3 regions of the Oceanimonas sp. GK1 genome follow, and region 1 is predicted to be linked to each of the others. Evidence: riboswitches for the same ligand, from Rfam matches in the RefSeq annotation. Region 1 holds a riboswitch; each other region holds the start of a gene.
The links. A riboswitch is a leader RNA that binds a small molecule or an ion and turns the genes downstream of it on or off. The one in region 1 is predicted to bind thiamine pyrophosphate.
Positions count from the first base shown of each region.

Region 2: it holds a riboswitch for thiamine pyrophosphate, as region 1 does, so the genes downstream of both, GU3_RS00400 (3-oxoacyl-ACP reductase) here and GU3_RS11095 (TonB-dependent receptor) in region 1, are expected to answer to the same signal.
Region 3: it holds a riboswitch for thiamine pyrophosphate, as region 1 does, so the genes downstream of both, thiD (bifunctional hydroxymethylpyrimidine kinase/phosphomethylpyrimidine kinase) here and GU3_RS11095 (TonB-dependent receptor) in region 1, are expected to answer to the same signal.

Region 1 covers NC_016745.1:2,337,882-2,343,245, reverse strand. Annotated here, with positions in the region: gene GU3_RS11095 (TonB-dependent receptor) at 1-1,712, opposite strand, end outside; TPP riboswitch at 1,810-1,913, opposite strand; gene GU3_RS11090 (DsrE family protein) at 2,134-2,568, shown strand; gene GU3_RS11085 (rhodanese-like domain-containing protein) at 2,583-3,131, shown strand; gene GU3_RS11080 (ribonuclease Z) at 3,155-4,123, shown strand; gene GU3_RS11075 (heavy metal response regulator transcription factor) at 4,130-4,807, opposite strand; gene GU3_RS11070 (copper resistance system multicopper oxidase) at 4,990-5,364, shown strand, end outside.
Region 2 covers NC_016745.1:80,844-86,207, forward strand. Annotated here, with positions in the region: gene GU3_RS00385 (ABC transporter ATP-binding protein) at 1-206, shown strand, start outside; gene GU3_RS00390 (ABC transporter permease) at 203-931, shown strand; gene GU3_RS00395 (LLM class flavin-dependent oxidoreductase) at 1,040-2,338, opposite strand; gene GU3_RS00400 (3-oxoacyl-ACP reductase) at 2,338-3,111, opposite strand; TPP riboswitch at 3,160-3,255, opposite strand; gene pyrC (dihydroorotase) at 3,453-4,487, shown strand; gene GU3_RS00410 (LysR family transcriptional regulator) at 4,528-5,364, opposite strand, start outside.
Region 3 covers NC_016745.1:531,309-536,672, forward strand. Annotated here, with positions in the region: gene polA (DNA polymerase I) at 1-2,575, shown strand, start outside; TPP riboswitch at 2,876-2,978, shown strand; gene thiD (bifunctional hydroxymethylpyrimidine kinase/phosphomethylpyrimidine kinase) at 3,014-3,820, shown strand; gene GU3_RS02570 (putative monovalent cation/H+ antiporter subunit A) at 4,023-5,364, shown strand, end outside.

The DNA of each region.
Region 1 (5,364 bases):
TGGTATTCCGGGGCGTGGGCGGCGTCGCGGCCGTCAAAGTAGGCACCGGCCTCTTCCAGCCGAGTGTCCAGCAACCCCAGGCTGCCGTAGATCTCGAGAGCGGCGCTGGCCTGCCACTGGGCCTGGGCTTCCAGGCCGTAGCTGTAGGCGCGCTCGGCGTTGGCGGTGTAGTCGATGTAGTCGGTGGAATTGTCGGGGCGCAGCACGTTACGGTAGGCGCTGATCTGGGCGTCATCCCGCTGCTGGAAGAACAGGGCCACCTGAGTGTGCAGGGTGTCGTCCAGCAGGCTATGCTTGCCGCCGATTTCGTAGTTCCACAGGGTTTCGGCATCAAAGTCACGCAGCTCGTTGGGCAGGTTGCCAGTGGCGTTGTAGCCGCCGACCTTGTAGCCCCTGGAGATCAGGGCGTAATACATCTGGCTGTCGTCCACCTGGTATTCGAGCGCGACCCGGCCGCCCCAGAGCATGTCGACGGGATCGCTGCCGTTGCCGTCACTGTCGCTGTATTGGGTGCGATCCTGCTCCACCCGCAGGCCGTTGATCAGGGTCAGCTTGTCGGTCAGTACGGTTTCCAGCTCGCCGTAAGTGGCCATCCGGTTGGCTTCATACTCGCTGGTGAAACCGGCGGGCAGGTAGGTGTAGTGACGGGTCAGATCCGAGCTGCGGTGGAAGAAGTAAATGCCGCCGGTCCAGGCGGTGCGGCCGTCGAACAGGGCGGACTCTTCGGTGGAGATAAAGCGCACGTCGGCGGTGGCACCGCGCTCGTCCCGTTGGTAGTTGTCGGTGGCGCTGTAGCCGCCGAGGCCGGGATTGGCCCAGTCCACGTCGTAGCCGTATTCCAGCTCGCTTAGGTTCACCGCCAGCGAGGTTTGCAGGGTATAGGCGCTGTGGCCATACCAGCTGGCGGTGCCCGACAGGGCCAGGGTTTTCTGGCGATCGTGGCCCGGCTGATCGGATAGGGTATGGCGGCTGTTGTCGAGGGAGAAGGCGTCGTAGCCGTTGTCGATATTGGCGTAGAAAGCGCTCAGATCCAGATCCAGATCCTCGCTGGCCTCGATGCGGAATTTGCTACGCAGCAGGGTCTCGTCAATGTTGTTGGTGTTATCGGTATGGTGATAATCATTGGTGATGAAACCGTCGCTCAGGTTGCGCTGGGCGGCAAGACGATAGCCCACCTTGTTGGTGAGCGGGCCGCCCACCGCCGCGCTCAGGTTGCGGGTGTTGTACTGCCCCAGGGTCAGCTCGGCGTTGCCTTCCGTGGTCTTGGTGGGCTCACTGGCGCGAATGTTAATCAGGCCGGCCAGGGCGTTGGCGCCATACAGGCTGCCCTGAGGGCCGCGCAGCACTTCCACCTGGCGGGCGTCCAGCAGAGTGGCGCCGCCGGCCATGGCGCTCATGTCGATACCGTCCACCACCACACCAACGGACGGGTTGACCACACCGATAAACTGGCTGCGCTCGCCCACACCACGAATTTGATAAAACTTGCCGCGGGAAGCGCCGGCGCTCAGGTTGACGTTGGGGGCCTGGGCCAGCACGTCTTCCAGGTGATCCTTGCCCGGCTGCTCCAGTCTTTCTTCATTCAGCACGCTCACGCTGGCGGCGGTGTCCTGCAGGGTATCTTCCCGAAAGCTCGAGGTCACCAGTACGGGGGCCAGGGTGTAGACGGATTCAGAGTTATCGGCGGCCTGGGCCGGCAGAGCGGCTGCCATGGCCAGGGTTAAGGCAGAGGGGACAACAGGGTTCAGTCTTGGCACTTTATATCTCCATTTCAGTGCGAAGACCCGGTAGCAATACGAGCAGGGCAGGGCGTTGTGAGCTTCCTATTCCTACGCCGGTATCAACCGGATCAGGTTCAAAGGGTTCGCGCACGGCGCATCTCAGGCAATGGGTTGCCACCCCTTAGGATTTGGCCTTGGTTATAAGGCGAGCGGAATTATACGCATTCAGGCATAAAGGTCGACAAGAATCGAGGGTTGGTACTGACGTGCGGTCACGTGTTGACCGAATCCACCTGGACATTGCGACAGCGGCAGTGAGCCATGCTTATGCTTTTTGAATGATGAACCGACTTTACATCTACATAAGAATAATCTTATATTAGTTTTGCCTTAATTAAACGGAGTGCTCATCATGAAAAAAGGAAGAAAAATACTGGCCGCGCTGGCCCTGGGGGCCGGCATCAGTGCCGCGAGTGCCGCTCAGGCGGCAGAGTCAAAGGTCTTGCTGCTGGTCACCAGTGCCGCGCCCCAGGTGCAGGGCATGGCCATGGTGCTGGGCAATGCCATGCAGGAGCAGGGCCGTCAGGTGAAGGTGCTGCTGTGCGACAAGGCCGGGGATCTGGCCATTAACGGATACAGCAGTGCGCCGCTGAAGCCAAACAACGTCACCCCGGAGCAACTGATGAGCAAGCTGCAGCAGGGGGGCGGCAAGGTAAGCGTGTGCGCGCTTTATCTGCCCAACAGCGAATACGACAAGACGGATCTGCGCGAACAGGTAGAGGTCGCCACGCCGGCCGAGATGGCCGCCATGATGACGGCGGACGATGTACGGGTATTCAGCTTCTAAAAAGGAGAGCAACCATGTGGAAAGTACTGACGCCGGCGCTGCTGGCCATGACCCTGGCACTGCCGTCCTGGGCGAGCAGCGACGAACTGGGGCTGAGTGCCCGCCAGGCCTATGAGCAGAACCGCGACAACGATCAGGTGTTGCTGGTGGATGTGCGCGATCCGGTGGAGATCATGTTTGTAGGGGGCACCAACGAGGTGGATGTCAACGTGCCCTATCTGCTGGTGGATCGCAGCCAGTGGGATGAAGACAACCAGCGCTTTCGGTTATACCGCAATCCGCAGTTTATTGAGCAAATCAAGGCGGCCCTGGCCGAGCGCGGCCTGGATGAAACCGCCACCGTCATCACCATGTGCCGCTCCGGCAGCGAGCGGGGCCTGCCCAGCGCCGAATTTTTGCGGGAGCATGGGTTTTCCAACGCCCGTTACGTGGTGCACGGCTTTCAGGGGGATGCCATCAAGGAAGGCGAGCGAACCGGTTTTCGCCTGGTGAATGGCTGGCAGAACGAGGGCTTGCCCTGGAGCCCGCGTCTGAGCCCGGACAAACTGCAGCGGCCACAGTAAGCAGGCTTGCGAGCAAACCCACCATGGAGCTGATTTTTCTGGGCACCTCCTCGGGCACACCCACCAAAACCCGCAGCCTGTCGGCGCTGGCCCTGCGCCGGCACAAGACAAAGTCCTGGCTGCTGGTGGATTGCGGCGAAGGCACCCAGCACCGGCTGCTGCAGGCGCCGCTGTCGCTGCACTGGCTGCAGGCGGTGTGCATCACCCACCTGCACGGGGATCACTGCTACGGCCTGCCGGGCCTGCTGGCCAGCGCCGGGCTGAACGGCCGCACCGCGCCGCTGACCATTGTCGGCCCGGCGGGGCTGCAGGCCTGGATTGAACAGACCGCGGCCATCAGCCAGTTGCAGCTGAACTTTGAGCTGCGCTTTGCGGACGTGAACTCCCTTATCAGCCGCCCGCTGGCGCTGGAAGGATTTGACATCACGGCCACGGCGCTGTCGCACCGGGTGCCCAGTTTTGCCTATGGCTTTACCGAAACACATCTCGCGGGCCGGCTCGACACCCACCGGCTCCTCGCCGATGGCGTGCCCGCCGGGCCGCTGTGGGGGAAACTGCACCGGGGCGAAACCGTCACCCTGAATGATGGCCGGGTGCTGGCGGGGCGGGATTACCAGCTGTCGCCGCCCAGGCCGCGCAAGGTGGTGATCGGCGGCGACAACGACAACCCCGGCTTGCTGGCACAGGCGGTGCAAGGCGCCGATGTGCTGGTGCACGAGGCCACCTACACCCTGGAGGTCGCCAACAAGGTGGGGCCCGAACCGCAACACAGCAGTGCCGCCGCCGTGGCGCAGTTTGCCGAGCAGGCGGGGTTGCCCAATCTGGTGTTGACCCACTTCAGCCCCCGTTACCGGGACGCAGGCAGTGGCCTCACGGTGGCGAGCCTTGAGCGGGAAGCGCGGGCGCACTATTCCGGCCGGCTGTGGATGGCGGAGGATCTGGCCATGTATCGATTAAGTCGGGAAGGGGTATTGAGCCGGTCACAGGAGTAAAGGGCCCTACCTGTCGGTATCCAGGGTGTAGCCCATGCCCCTGATGGTGTGAATAAGCCTGGGTTCAAAACCGTCGTCTATCTTGCTGCGCAGCCGGCGAATGGACACATCAATCACATTGGTGTCGCTGTCAAAGTTCATGTCCCACACCAGGGAGGCGATCAGCGAGCGGGGCAGCACTTCGCCCCGCCGGCGCACCAGCAGCTCCAGCAGGGCAAATTCCTTGTTGGTGAGGTGAATGGGCGTATCGGCCCGACTCGCCAGACGCCGGGGCAGGTCCAGCACCAGATCGGCCACCTGCAGTTTGTGCTCGTCCTGGCGGGGCGCGCCCCGGCGTAGCAGGCTGCGCACCCGGGCCAGCAGCTCGGCAAAGGCAAAGGGCTTGACCAGGTAATCGTCGGCGCCCAACTCCAGGCCACGCACCCTGTCCTCCACGCTGTCCCGGGCGGTTAACAACAGCACCGGCGTGGGCAGACCCTGCTCGCGCAGTGCCGCCACAATGCGCCAGCCGTCCAGACCCGGCAGCATCACATCCATCACCAGCAGATCGTAAGGCTCGGCGCTGGCCTGGTGCAGGCCGTCCAGCCCGTTGCGCACCAGATCTACCACAAAGCCCGCTTCGCGCAGGCCCTTTTGCAGATAATCGCCGGTGCTTTGTTCATCTTCGATGATCAGCAGTTTCATGGGAGGCTCCGTGGGGCTGGAAAGTGGATCATGGCGTATAAGGTTGTCCGGCTCAAGCCCGCCGCGCTCGGCCGTCGCGGTTGTCGTCCGAAGATGACAATTTTGTCATTTTCCCGTCATGTTGGCTTCAGGTGCGCCTTTCTATGCTGTGTTGATGACCACGGGCAATCATAAGGAACCTCATGACACAGCCAAAAAACACGCTCAATCTGCCCCGACGGCGCTTTGTGCAGGGGCTGGCGGCGGGTGGGGTGGCGCTGGGGTTGGCGCCCATGCTGGCTTCTGCCGGGACTGCTGCTCCTGCCACCCGGACCGGCCATGTGCCCACACTGTCCGGTACCGAGTTTGATCTGGTGATCGACGAAACCCCGGTCAACTTCACCGGCAAAGCCCGCATGGCCACCACCATCAACGGCTCCATACCGGCGCCCACCCTGCGCATGCGCGAGGGGGATACCGTTACCATTCGCGTGACCAACCGGCTCAAGGAGCCCACCTCCATTCACTGGCACGGCATTATTCTGCCCTTTGACATGGACGGTGTGCCCGGCATCAGC
Region 2 (5,364 bases), 1.3 Mb from region 1:
TGCTCGCCACCCAGACCCTGGCCGAGATCATGACCCCGGCCAATACCCTCGCCGGTCCGGCCATGGCCGCCGGCACCAGCCTGCGGGACGCCATGGCCGAGCTGATGTGGCAGGGCGCCGACCGGCTGACCGTGGTGGATGGGGCCGGCAAGCCCATCGGCGCCGTGACCCTGAGCGCGCTGCTGAAACAGGGATCCGGCGCATGAGCCGCACCCTCGGCTGGCTGGTGCCGGCACTGCTGCTGACGCTGCTCACCGTCAATATGGAGATGCTGGAACCCTTGTTTCGCCCTCTGGTGGATGAACGCGCCCCGGTCATTTATGCCCGCGACAGCTTTGCCCACCTGCTGGGCTGGCATGCCCTGGCGGTGTTTGCCGCCATTGCCGCGGCCACCCTGCTGGCACTGGGGGCCGCGGTGGCCGTGACCCGGCCGGCGGGGCAGCCGTTCTTTCCCCTGGCCCGGGCCGTGGCCAACCTGGGCCAGACCTTTCCGCCGGTGGCGGTACTGGCCCTGGCGGTGCCGGCCCTGGGCTTTGGCCTGACGCCCACCCTGGTGGCCCTGCTGCTGTACGGCATGTTGCCTATCTTTGAAAACGCGGTCACCGGCCTGCAACAGATACCACCCAGCGTACGCGAAGCCGCCCGGGGCATGGGCATGACGCCCCTGCAACGGTTGTGGCGGGTAGAGTTACCATTGGCCCTGCCCACCCTGGTGGCGGGCATTCGTATCTCGCTGGTGATCAGCATTGGCACCGCCACCATTGGCTCCACGGTGGCGGCCAAAGGCTTTGGCGAAGTGATCATCGCCGGCCTGCTCACCGACAACCTGGCCTTTGTACTGCAAGGCGGCATCATGGTGGCACTGATGGCCATGGTGCTCGACGCCCTGTTCCGCCGCCTGGAGCAGCGGCTGACGCCACCGGGCGGGTGAGCCCCTAATCGTCACTCCGGCGAAGGCCGGAGTCCAGGGCGGCTTGCACCGTCACCGGCAGAATGGACCCCCGCCCTCGCGGGGGTGACATTCCTTGAATGACTTTCCTTACGGTCTCGCCAATCCCAGATGCTCCCGCAGGGTGCGACCTTCATACTCGGTGCGGAACAGGCCGCGGCGCTGCAGCTCGGGCACCACCTGATCCACAAAGTCCTCAATGCCCGCGGGCAGTGACGGCGGCATCAGGTTAAAGCCGTCGGCGCCCTCATTGCGGAACCACTGCTCCATGCGGTCGGCAATCGACTCCGGCGTGCCCACCATGGTGCAGTGGCCGCCGCCGGCGGCAAGCCGGCCCAGCAGCTGGCGCACCGTCGGCTGCTCGGTTTCAATAATGCGCAAGATAGTGGCGTAACGGCCCTTGGGCCCGGTGAACACGTCGAGTGACGGCAGTGCCGGCACCGGCGCGTCCAGCTCCCAGCCGGAGCAGTCCTGGCCCACGTAGGTACCCAGCTGGCGCAGCGAAGCGTCGGCGGGCAACAGCTCATCCAGCTCCCGCTGCTTGGCCTTGGCCTCGGCTTCGGTAGAAGCCACATAGGTCACCAGCCCCGGCATGATGGGTACGTCCACGTTGCGTCCAGCCTCCTGCACCCGGCGCTTGATGTCCCGGTAATAGTCCTGGGCCGCCGGCAAATCGTAGGCCACGGCGTAAATGGCCTCGGCGCACTGGGCCGCCAGTGCCCGGCCCTGCTCCGAGGCGCCGGCCTGGAACAACACCGGGTGGCCCTGGGGCGGACGTGGCACATTGAGCGGTCCGTCCACCAGAAAGAACTCGCCGTGGTGATTGATGGGGTTCACTTTTTCCGGATCGGCGTAGTGGCCGGCACGATCCATCACCAGGGCCCCTTCCTGCCAGGAGTCCCACAGTTTGATCACCACGTCCACGAATTCTTCGGCCCGGCGATAACGCTCGGCGTGGGCCGGCATGGCCTCGTAGCCGTGGTTGCGGGCTTCCACGTCGAACATGGAGGTGACCACGTTCCAGCCCATGCGGCCATTGGAAATATGATCCAGCGAGGCCATCATGCGGGCGGCATGAAAGGGCGTGAAAAAGGTGCTGGAGACGGTGCTGATAAAACCAATGCGATCCGTGGCCCGGCTCATGGCCGCCATGGCGGTGAGTGGCTCCAGAAACCAGTAGCTGCCGTCTGCCACATTGCCGGTGGACTGGCCGTCAGCAAAGAACACCGCGTCCAGCTTGCCGCGCTCGGCGGTTTGCGCAAGCCGCTCGTAATAACGAATGTCCCCCAGCTGCTCCACGGCGGAATGGGGATGACGCCAGGCGGCTCTATGGTGGCCGCACCCGAACAGAAACAGGTTCAGGTGCATCATGCGTTGCTTGCTGCTCATCAGTTTTTCACCAGACCGCCGTCCACCACCAGGTTCTGGCCGGTGACCGAGCGCGACCAGGGGGAGGCAAAGAACAGGGTGGCGTCGGCAAATTCCGCCGGCGTGGTCACCCGGCGCAGCGGGGTGCTGGCGGCGATGTAGTCAAACACCGCTTCCGGGGTGGCGGCGGAAGCGTCGGTGGTGCGCAGCAGGCCGCCGGACACCATGTTGACGGTAATGCCGTCGGGGCCCAGGTCCTGGGACAGGGTGCGGGTCAGCGACAGCAGCGCCGCCTTGGCGGCGGTGTAGTCGTGGTAAGGCACCACCGGGTTCTGGAACAGGTTGGTACCCACGTTGACGATGCGGCCAAAGCCCTGCTTGCGCATGCCGGCCAGCGCCGCCCGGGTGGTGTTGATGGCACCGCCCACCACCCCTTCCAGCTGCTGGTTGAGGTGCTCCCAGGCCAGCTCATTGGCGTGAGTGCGGGCATCGCCGTTAAAGGAAAACGCCGGCAGGGCGTTGTTGATGACGGTGGTTACCGGGCAGCCGAAGTGGGCCTCGGCCTGCGCAAACATGGCCTGCACGGCGGCGGCGTCGGTCACGTCGGCCTGAATGGCCAGGGCCTGCTGCGGGGACTCGGCGGCCAGCTTTTGGGCCGCCTCGGCGCTGTGCAGGTAGTTGATCACCACCCTGGCACCCTCGCGCAGAAAGGCGCGCACCAGCTGTTCGCCCAGGCCGCGGGCACCGCCGGTGACCAGCACCAGTTGTTCATTAAGTTGAATGGACGTTTGCATTTTCTACCTCGAAGCTGAGGCGAAGGCATGATGAGGCAGCAATGGCACGAACCGGCAGGCTGACATCCCTTCGCCAGTATGAACTGGATCAGGTTCAACGGGTGTTATCTCAGCCCTGCATGCAGGACACCCCGTGTCTCGGCACAGACCATAACATACCCCTGCGCCCAAGGGCGAGAGGCGTGAGGGGTAAGGTGTGAGGTGAACAATCACCCGCCAGACGGCCTGTTTTCCCCCCTCACCCTTTACGCCTCACCCCTTACGTTTTCAGAAGTTTGGTGAAAAAGGCTCGCGGGTGGATAATAAAGGCCTCAAAAGCCATGGATAACGCCGAGCCGACAATGACAACCACACTGACCATTACCCGCCCCGACGACTGGCACCTGCACCTGCGCGACGGGGCGCAACTGACAGATACCGTGCGCGACGCCAGCCGCTACCTGGGCCGCGCCCTCGTCATGCCCAACCTGGTGCCGCCGGTGACCACCACCGAGCTTGCCAACGAATACCGCGAACGCATTCTGGCGGTACGCCCCGAAGGCAGCCAGTTTGAGCCGGTGATGAGCCTGTATCTCACCGACAACACGCAGCCCGAAGAGATCCGCAAGGGTCGCGCCAGCGGCGCCATCGTAGCCTGCAAACTGTACCCGGCCGGCGCCACCACCAACTCCGACTCCGGCGTGACCGATGTGAAAAACATCTACCCGGTGCTGGAAGCCATGCAGGAAACCGGCACCCTGCTGCTGGTGCACGGTGAAGTGACCGACTCGCGCATCGATATCTTCGACCGGGAAAAAGTGTTCCTGGAAACCGTGCTGCCCGACGTGGTGCGCGACTTCCCGAATCTCAAGATTGTGCTGGAGCACATCACCACCGAGCACGCGGTGCACTTTGTGGAGCAGGCCGGCGACAACGTGGCCGCCACCATCACCGCCCACCACCTGCTGTTTAACCGCAACCATATGCTGGCGGGCGGCATTCGTCCCCATTACTACTGCCTGCCCATTCTCAAGCGCAACACCCACCAGCAGGCCCTGGTGCGTGCCGCCACCAGCGGCAGCAAGAAGTTCTTTATGGGCACCGACTCGGCGCCGCACTTCCAGCACCGCAAGGAAGCCGCCTGCGGCTGCGCCGGTGCCTACACCTCCCACGCCGCCGTGGAGCTGTATGCCGAAGCCTTTGAAGAAGCCGGCGCGCTGGCCAAGCTGGAAGCCTTTACCAGCCACAACGGCCCCGACTTCTACGGCCTGCCCCGCAACCAAGACACCATCACCCTGGTGAAAGAGTCCTGGACCGTGGGCGAAACCCTGCCCCTGGGCGGCGACCAGCTGGTGCCCATTCGCGCCGGCGAAACCATCGGCTGGACGGTAAAATAACCGTCATGGCACTCAGCAACGCGGCCCCGGCCGCGTTTTTTTATGCCGGCATAAAATCGGCCTGGCGCTCGGCAATCCTCTGCTTGAGAAAACGGGTAAAGGCCTGCACCTTGGCCGAACGGTGCAAATCCCCGTGGCTGGTCAGCCAGAGGTCATAAGTCCAGTCTGGCGGGGGCGGCAACAGGGGCAGCAGCTCAGGGGCCAGGCTGGCCTGCCAGCAGCTCAGCGGGCCACAGCCCAGCCCGGCCTGCAGCGCGGGAATAAAACCGGTGAAATCCTGCACCCGGTAGAAGATTTGCGCCGCCGGAACATGGGCCTCCATCCAGCGCATAAACACGCTGCCGGGCCGTGGCTGCGTGGTGCTGACAAAACGGTGCCCGGCAAGCTCGTTCAGGGAATAAAGAGGGCCGTGGCGGCGCACATAGTCACGACTGGCATAAAGGGTGCTCGCCGCCCGGGTCAGGTGCTGCACCACATAATCCGGGTCTTCCGGCTTATGGCCCGAGCGTATGCCCACATGGGCTTCACCATGATCCAGCCGGAACACCCGCCGGTCGGCGGCATATTCCAGCCGAATGTTCGGGTGCCGTTGCTGAAACTCGGCCAGCAAGGGCGTCAGGTAGGGTACCAGGTTGTTGACCGAGGTCAGGATCAGGGTCCCGGCCAGGGCCTCGCTTTCCCCCACCCGGGCGCGCATGCGACTGAACGCCTCTTCGGCCTGAACCGCGGCGGCCAGCAACGCCTGGCCGGCCTCGGTGGCCACGTAGCCCCGGGCGTGACGATGAAACAGGCGGGTGCCCATGCGGGCTTCCAGCGCGTTGATCCGCCGCAATACGGTGCTGTGGTGCACCTCCAGCTGATGGGCGGCCGCGCTCAG
Region 3 (5,364 bases), 1.7 Mb from region 1:
GTTTCCCGAATCCAGGGTGGCGGTGGTGTTCGATGCCAAGGGCAAAACCTTTCGCGACGACATTTACCCGGAATACAAGGCGCACCGGCCGTCCATGCCGGACGATCTGCGCAGCCAGATACAGCCCATTCACGACATCATTCGCGCCATGGGGCTGCCGCTGCTGATCGAGGAAGGGGTGGAGGCGGACGACGTGATTGGCACCCTGGCCCGGCAGGCCACCGAGCAGCGGCTGGACGTGGTGATCAGCACCGGCGACAAGGACATGGCCCAGCTGGTGTCGGATCACGTGCTGCTGATGGACACCATGAAAAACAGCTTTCTCGATCGGGACGGCGTGGTGGAAAAATTCGGCGTGCCGCCGGAGTCGATTATCGATCTGCTGGCGCTGGTGGGCGACAAGGTAGACAACATTCCCGGCATGCCGGGGGTGGGCGAGAAAACCGCCCTGGCGTTGTTGCAGGGGCTGGGCTCCATCGACGACATCGCCGCCAACACCGACAAGATTGCCAGCCTCGGCTTTCGCGGCGCCAAGTCCTTTGCGCCCAAGTTCGTCGAGCACGAGGAGATGGTGCGGCTGTCCTACACCCTGGCCACCATCAAGACCGATGTGGCGCTGCATGTGGGCCCCGCGGATCTTCAGCAGACGGCGCCGGACACCGAGGCCCTGCGCGCCCTCTATCAGGAATTTGAATTCCGCAATCTGCTGGCGGAGCTGGAGTCGGACTCGGCCGGGGAAGCCGTACCGGCGGCACCGGCGCTGGAGACCGACTATCAGACCGTAACCGGCCAGGCCGAGCTGGATGAATGGATTGCCCGGCTCAAGGCGGCGCCCTATTTCGCCTTTGATACCGAGACCACCAGCCTCAGCTACCGGGATGCCCGGGTGGTGGGGGTGTCGTTTGCGGTGGAGGCGGGCCAGGCCGCCTATGTGCCCTTTGGCCACGATTACCTGGATGCCCCCGAGCAGCTGAGCGAAGCGCAGGTGCTCGGGGCCCTCAAGCCGTTGCTGGAGGATGAAAGCCGCATCAAGCTGGGCCAGAACCTCAAATACGACATCAACGTGCTGAAAAACCACGGTATTGCGCTGAAGGGCGCGCTGCTTGATACCATGCTGGAGTCCTATGTGCTCAATTCGGTACAGACCCGGCACGACATGGACAGCATGGCGGCCTTTTTCCTCAATCACAGCACCACATCCTTTGAGTCCATTGCCGGTAAGGGTGCCAAACAGCTCACCTTTAACCAGATCCCTCTGGAGCAGGCGGGGCCCTATGCGGCGGAAGACGCCGACATTACCCTGCGGCTGCATCACCATCTGAGCGAAAAACTGGCTGCCGAGCCGGTGCTGGAAAGCGTGTTCAATGATATTGAGATGCCGTTGGTGCCGATTCTGGCCCAGATGGAATACACCGGCGTGCGCATCGACAGCCAGCTGCTGGCCATGCAGAGTGAGGAAATAGCCAAGCGGCTGAAGGAGCTGGAGCGGGAGGCGTTTGAGCTGGCCGGTGAGCCCTTTAACCTGAGCTCCACCAAGCAGCTCGGCGAGATCCTGTTCACCAAACTGGCACTGCCGGTGATCAAGAAGACCCCCAAGGGAGCGCCGTCCACCGCCGAAGAAGTGCTGCAGGAGCTGGCGCTGGATTACCCGCTGCCCAAACTGCTGATGGAATACCGGGGCCTGAGCAAGCTCAAGTCCACCTACACCGACAAGCTGCCGCTGATGGTGAATGAGCACAGCGGGCGCATTCATACCTCCTACCACCAGGCTAACACCGCCACCGGCCGGCTGTCGTCGTCGGATCCCAATCTGCAGAACATTCCCATCCGCACGCCGGAAGGGCGGCGCATTCGCCAGGCTTTTGTGGCCGAGCCCGGCTACAAACTGGTGGCGGCGGACTACTCCCAGATCGAGCTGCGCATCATGGCGCACCTGTCCCAGGATCAGGGGCTGCTGGACGCCTTTGCCCACGGCCAGGACATTCACAAGGCCACCGCCGCCGAGGTGTTCGGGGTGGCGGTGGAGCAGGTGTCTGCCGAGCAGCGCCGCCGGGCCAAGGCCATCAATTTTGGCCTGATCTACGGCATGAGTGCCTTTGGTCTGGCGCGCCAGCTGGGCATTGGCCGCAACGAGGCCCAGGACTACATGAACATCTACTTTGAACGCTACCCCGGGGTGCTGCGCTACATGGAGACCACCCGGGAGCAGGCCAGTGAACAGGGCTATGTTTCCACCCTGTTCGGCCGCCGGCTCTACCTGCCGGAAATCAAATCCAAGAACGGCGCCCGGCGCAAGGGTGCCGAGCGGGCCGCCATCAACGCGCCCATGCAGGGCACTGCCGCCGACATCATCAAGCAGGCCATGATTCGAGTGAATGACTGGCTGGGTGAGCTGCCCGAGGGCGAGGTACGCATGCTGATGCAGGTGCACGACGAACTGGTGTTTGAAATTCGTGAAGACAAGGTAGACGCCCACCGGGAAACCATCTGCGCGCTGATGCAGCAGGCCGCCAGTCTGGATGTGCCCCTGCTGGTGGAAGCCGGGGTGGGTGACAACTGGGATCAGGCTCACTAATCTGACAACAAAATAACGATAATGAAATAATATTACGTATCTCGACTTTTCTCTGCTTTCCTTCGGGAGTAGAGTGTCATCAGGTACAGAGGCAGGGTAAATCACCCTGTCACGCTTTTTGCATTTACTTCATATGCTGCTCAGGCCGCCTTCAGCCAGAATGCTGAAGGCGTTTTTTTATGCCCGCTGTTCGGCTGTACACAGGTGTTGTATACAATCCAACTCCATTTTTGTTGTTAAGTTACATTTTTGTGAGTGAATGCGTCGACTGGCATTTGGCCAGTGGGCTGGGTATTATCGTGCGATTGGTCGGGGAGCCGAAAGGCCGAGACGGCAGTGATATGCCGAACCCGTTGAACCTGATCCAGTTAACACTGGCGTAGGGAACCGATGGCCGATGGCCTTGTGGTTTTCACGCCTTACAAGGACCATAAGGACATGCACAGCAGCAAAGCCATTATTCTTTCCATTGCCGGCTCCGACAGCGGCGGCGGCGCCGGTATTCAGGCCGACATCAAGGCCATCTCCGCCACCGGCGGCTACGCCTGCTCGGTGATCACCGCCATTACCGCCCAGAACACGCAGCGGGTGACCGCCGTGCACCCGGTACCCCAGGAGATCATTCGTGCCCAGCTCGACGCCGTGTTCAGCGATCTGCCGGTCATGGCGGTGAAGGTGGGCATGCTGGGGGATACCGACACCATCAATACCGTGGCCGACGCCCTGGAACAATACCGGCCACAACACCTGGTGGTGGATCCGGTGATGGTCAGCGCCAACGGCGACATGCTGCTGGCCCCCGAGGCGGTGGATTGCCTCAAGCAGCGGTTGCTGCCGCTGGCGGACGTGATCACCCCCAACCTGCCGGAAGCCGCCTGCCTGGTGGAACGGCCGGTGCCGGCGTCACTGCGTGAGGTAGAGCCCCTGCTCACCGCCCTTAATGAGCTGGAGTGCCGGGCGGTGCTGCTCAAGGGCGGCTTTCTGCAACAGGAGCCGCGCAGTCCCGACTGGCTGCTGCACCATGGCGAGGTGCGCTGTTTCGACACCCCCAGAGTGATCACCGCCAACACCCACGGCACCGGCTGTACCCTGTCCGGGGTGCTGGCTTCCTACCTGGCGCAGGGCCTGACACTGGAGCTGGCGGTGGCCTCGGCCAAGCACTATATCGAGCGGGCCATCGAGGCCGGTGCTCACTTGAAAATCGGCCAGGGCCGGGGCCCGGTGGAGCACTTTTTCGCCCGCTGATCCCGGCATTAGTGTCCCGGTTTGCTTGCGTCCGGCCGGGGCGGCTTGTAGTATGCGTATCGCTAATAATCAATAAAAAATGGATTAACTTCCTGATAGTTAATCCAATTATGTTCACTGCTATAGTCTGCATTCAGAGTCTCTCCTTTCATCTTCGCCGATCCTGACGCCCCGTTCACGGGCATGAAAAGGAGCCTTGCGTATGCTTGTTGCCGTATTGGCAGGTTTTGTTCTGGCCGCCCTGGTGCCGCTGTTAAGTCCCCGCCTCGGTCGGCATATCGGCGGGTTTCTGGCGGTGTTGCCGGCGGCGCTGTTCGGTTATTTCGCCAGCTTCTGGCCCCGGGTCACCGGCGGTGAAGCGGTGCAGTTTCACTACGACTGGATCCCCAGCCTCAATATCAGCCTGAGCTTTCTGCTGGATGGCCTTGGCCTGATGTTCGCCCTGCTGATCACCGGCATCGGCACCTTCATTCTCATCTACGGCGGCCGCTACCTGGAAGGCAACAAGGACAGGCACAAGCTGCTGATGTACCTGCTGGCCTTTATGAGCGCCATGCTGGGGGTGGTGCTGTGCAGCAACCTGATTGGCCTGTTCGTGTTCTGGGAACTCACCAGCATCACCTCCTACCTGCTGATCGGTTTTAACCACGAGCAGGAAAAGGCCCGCAAGGCGGCGCTGCAGGGACTGTTCGTCACCATGGGCGGTGGCCTGGCACTGATGACCGGGCTGATTATGCTGGGCTGGATGGCCGGCAGTTTTGAGCTGACCGAGGTGTTGACGCAAGGGCCGGCACTGCAGCAGCACCCGCTGTTCCTGCCGATGATGGGCCTGGTGTTGCTGGGCACCTTTACCAAGTCGGCCCAGTTTCCGTTCCATTTCTGGCTGCCCAATGCCATGGCCGCGCCCACCCCGGTGAGCGCCTATCTGCATTCGGCCACCATGGTCAAGGCCGGGGTGTTTCTGATGGCCCGGCTGCAACCGGTGATGGCGGGCAGCGAGGCCTGGCTGCTGACGCTGTCGGCGGTGGGCGCCCTGACCATGACGGTGGGCGCCGTGATGTCGGTGTGCAGCACGGATCTCAAGCGCATTCTGGCCTTTTCCACCATCATGGCCCTGGGCACCCTGACCTTGCTGATTGGCATCGGCACCCCGGTGGCGCTGAAGGCGGCCATGGTGTTCCTGCTGGCCCATGCCCTGTACAAGGGGGCGCTGTTTATGGCCGCCGGCACCCTGGATCACGCCACCGGCACCAAGGACGTGCGCGAGCTGGGCGGACTGCGCCCCCACATGCCGCAGACGGCGCTGTTTTTGTGGGTGGCGGCGCTGTCCCTGGCCGGCATTCCGCCGCTGTTCGGCTTTATCGCCAAGGAGCTGATGTTTGAGGCGGCCCTGGGGGCCAGCGCCCTGTCCACCCTGCTGGTGGTACTGGCGATGATCACCGCCGTGTGCATTGTCGCCGCCAGCGCCCTGGTGGCCATCAAACCCTTCTGGGGTGACCACAAACCCACACCCAAAACGCCCCATGAGGCGCCGGCGGCCATGC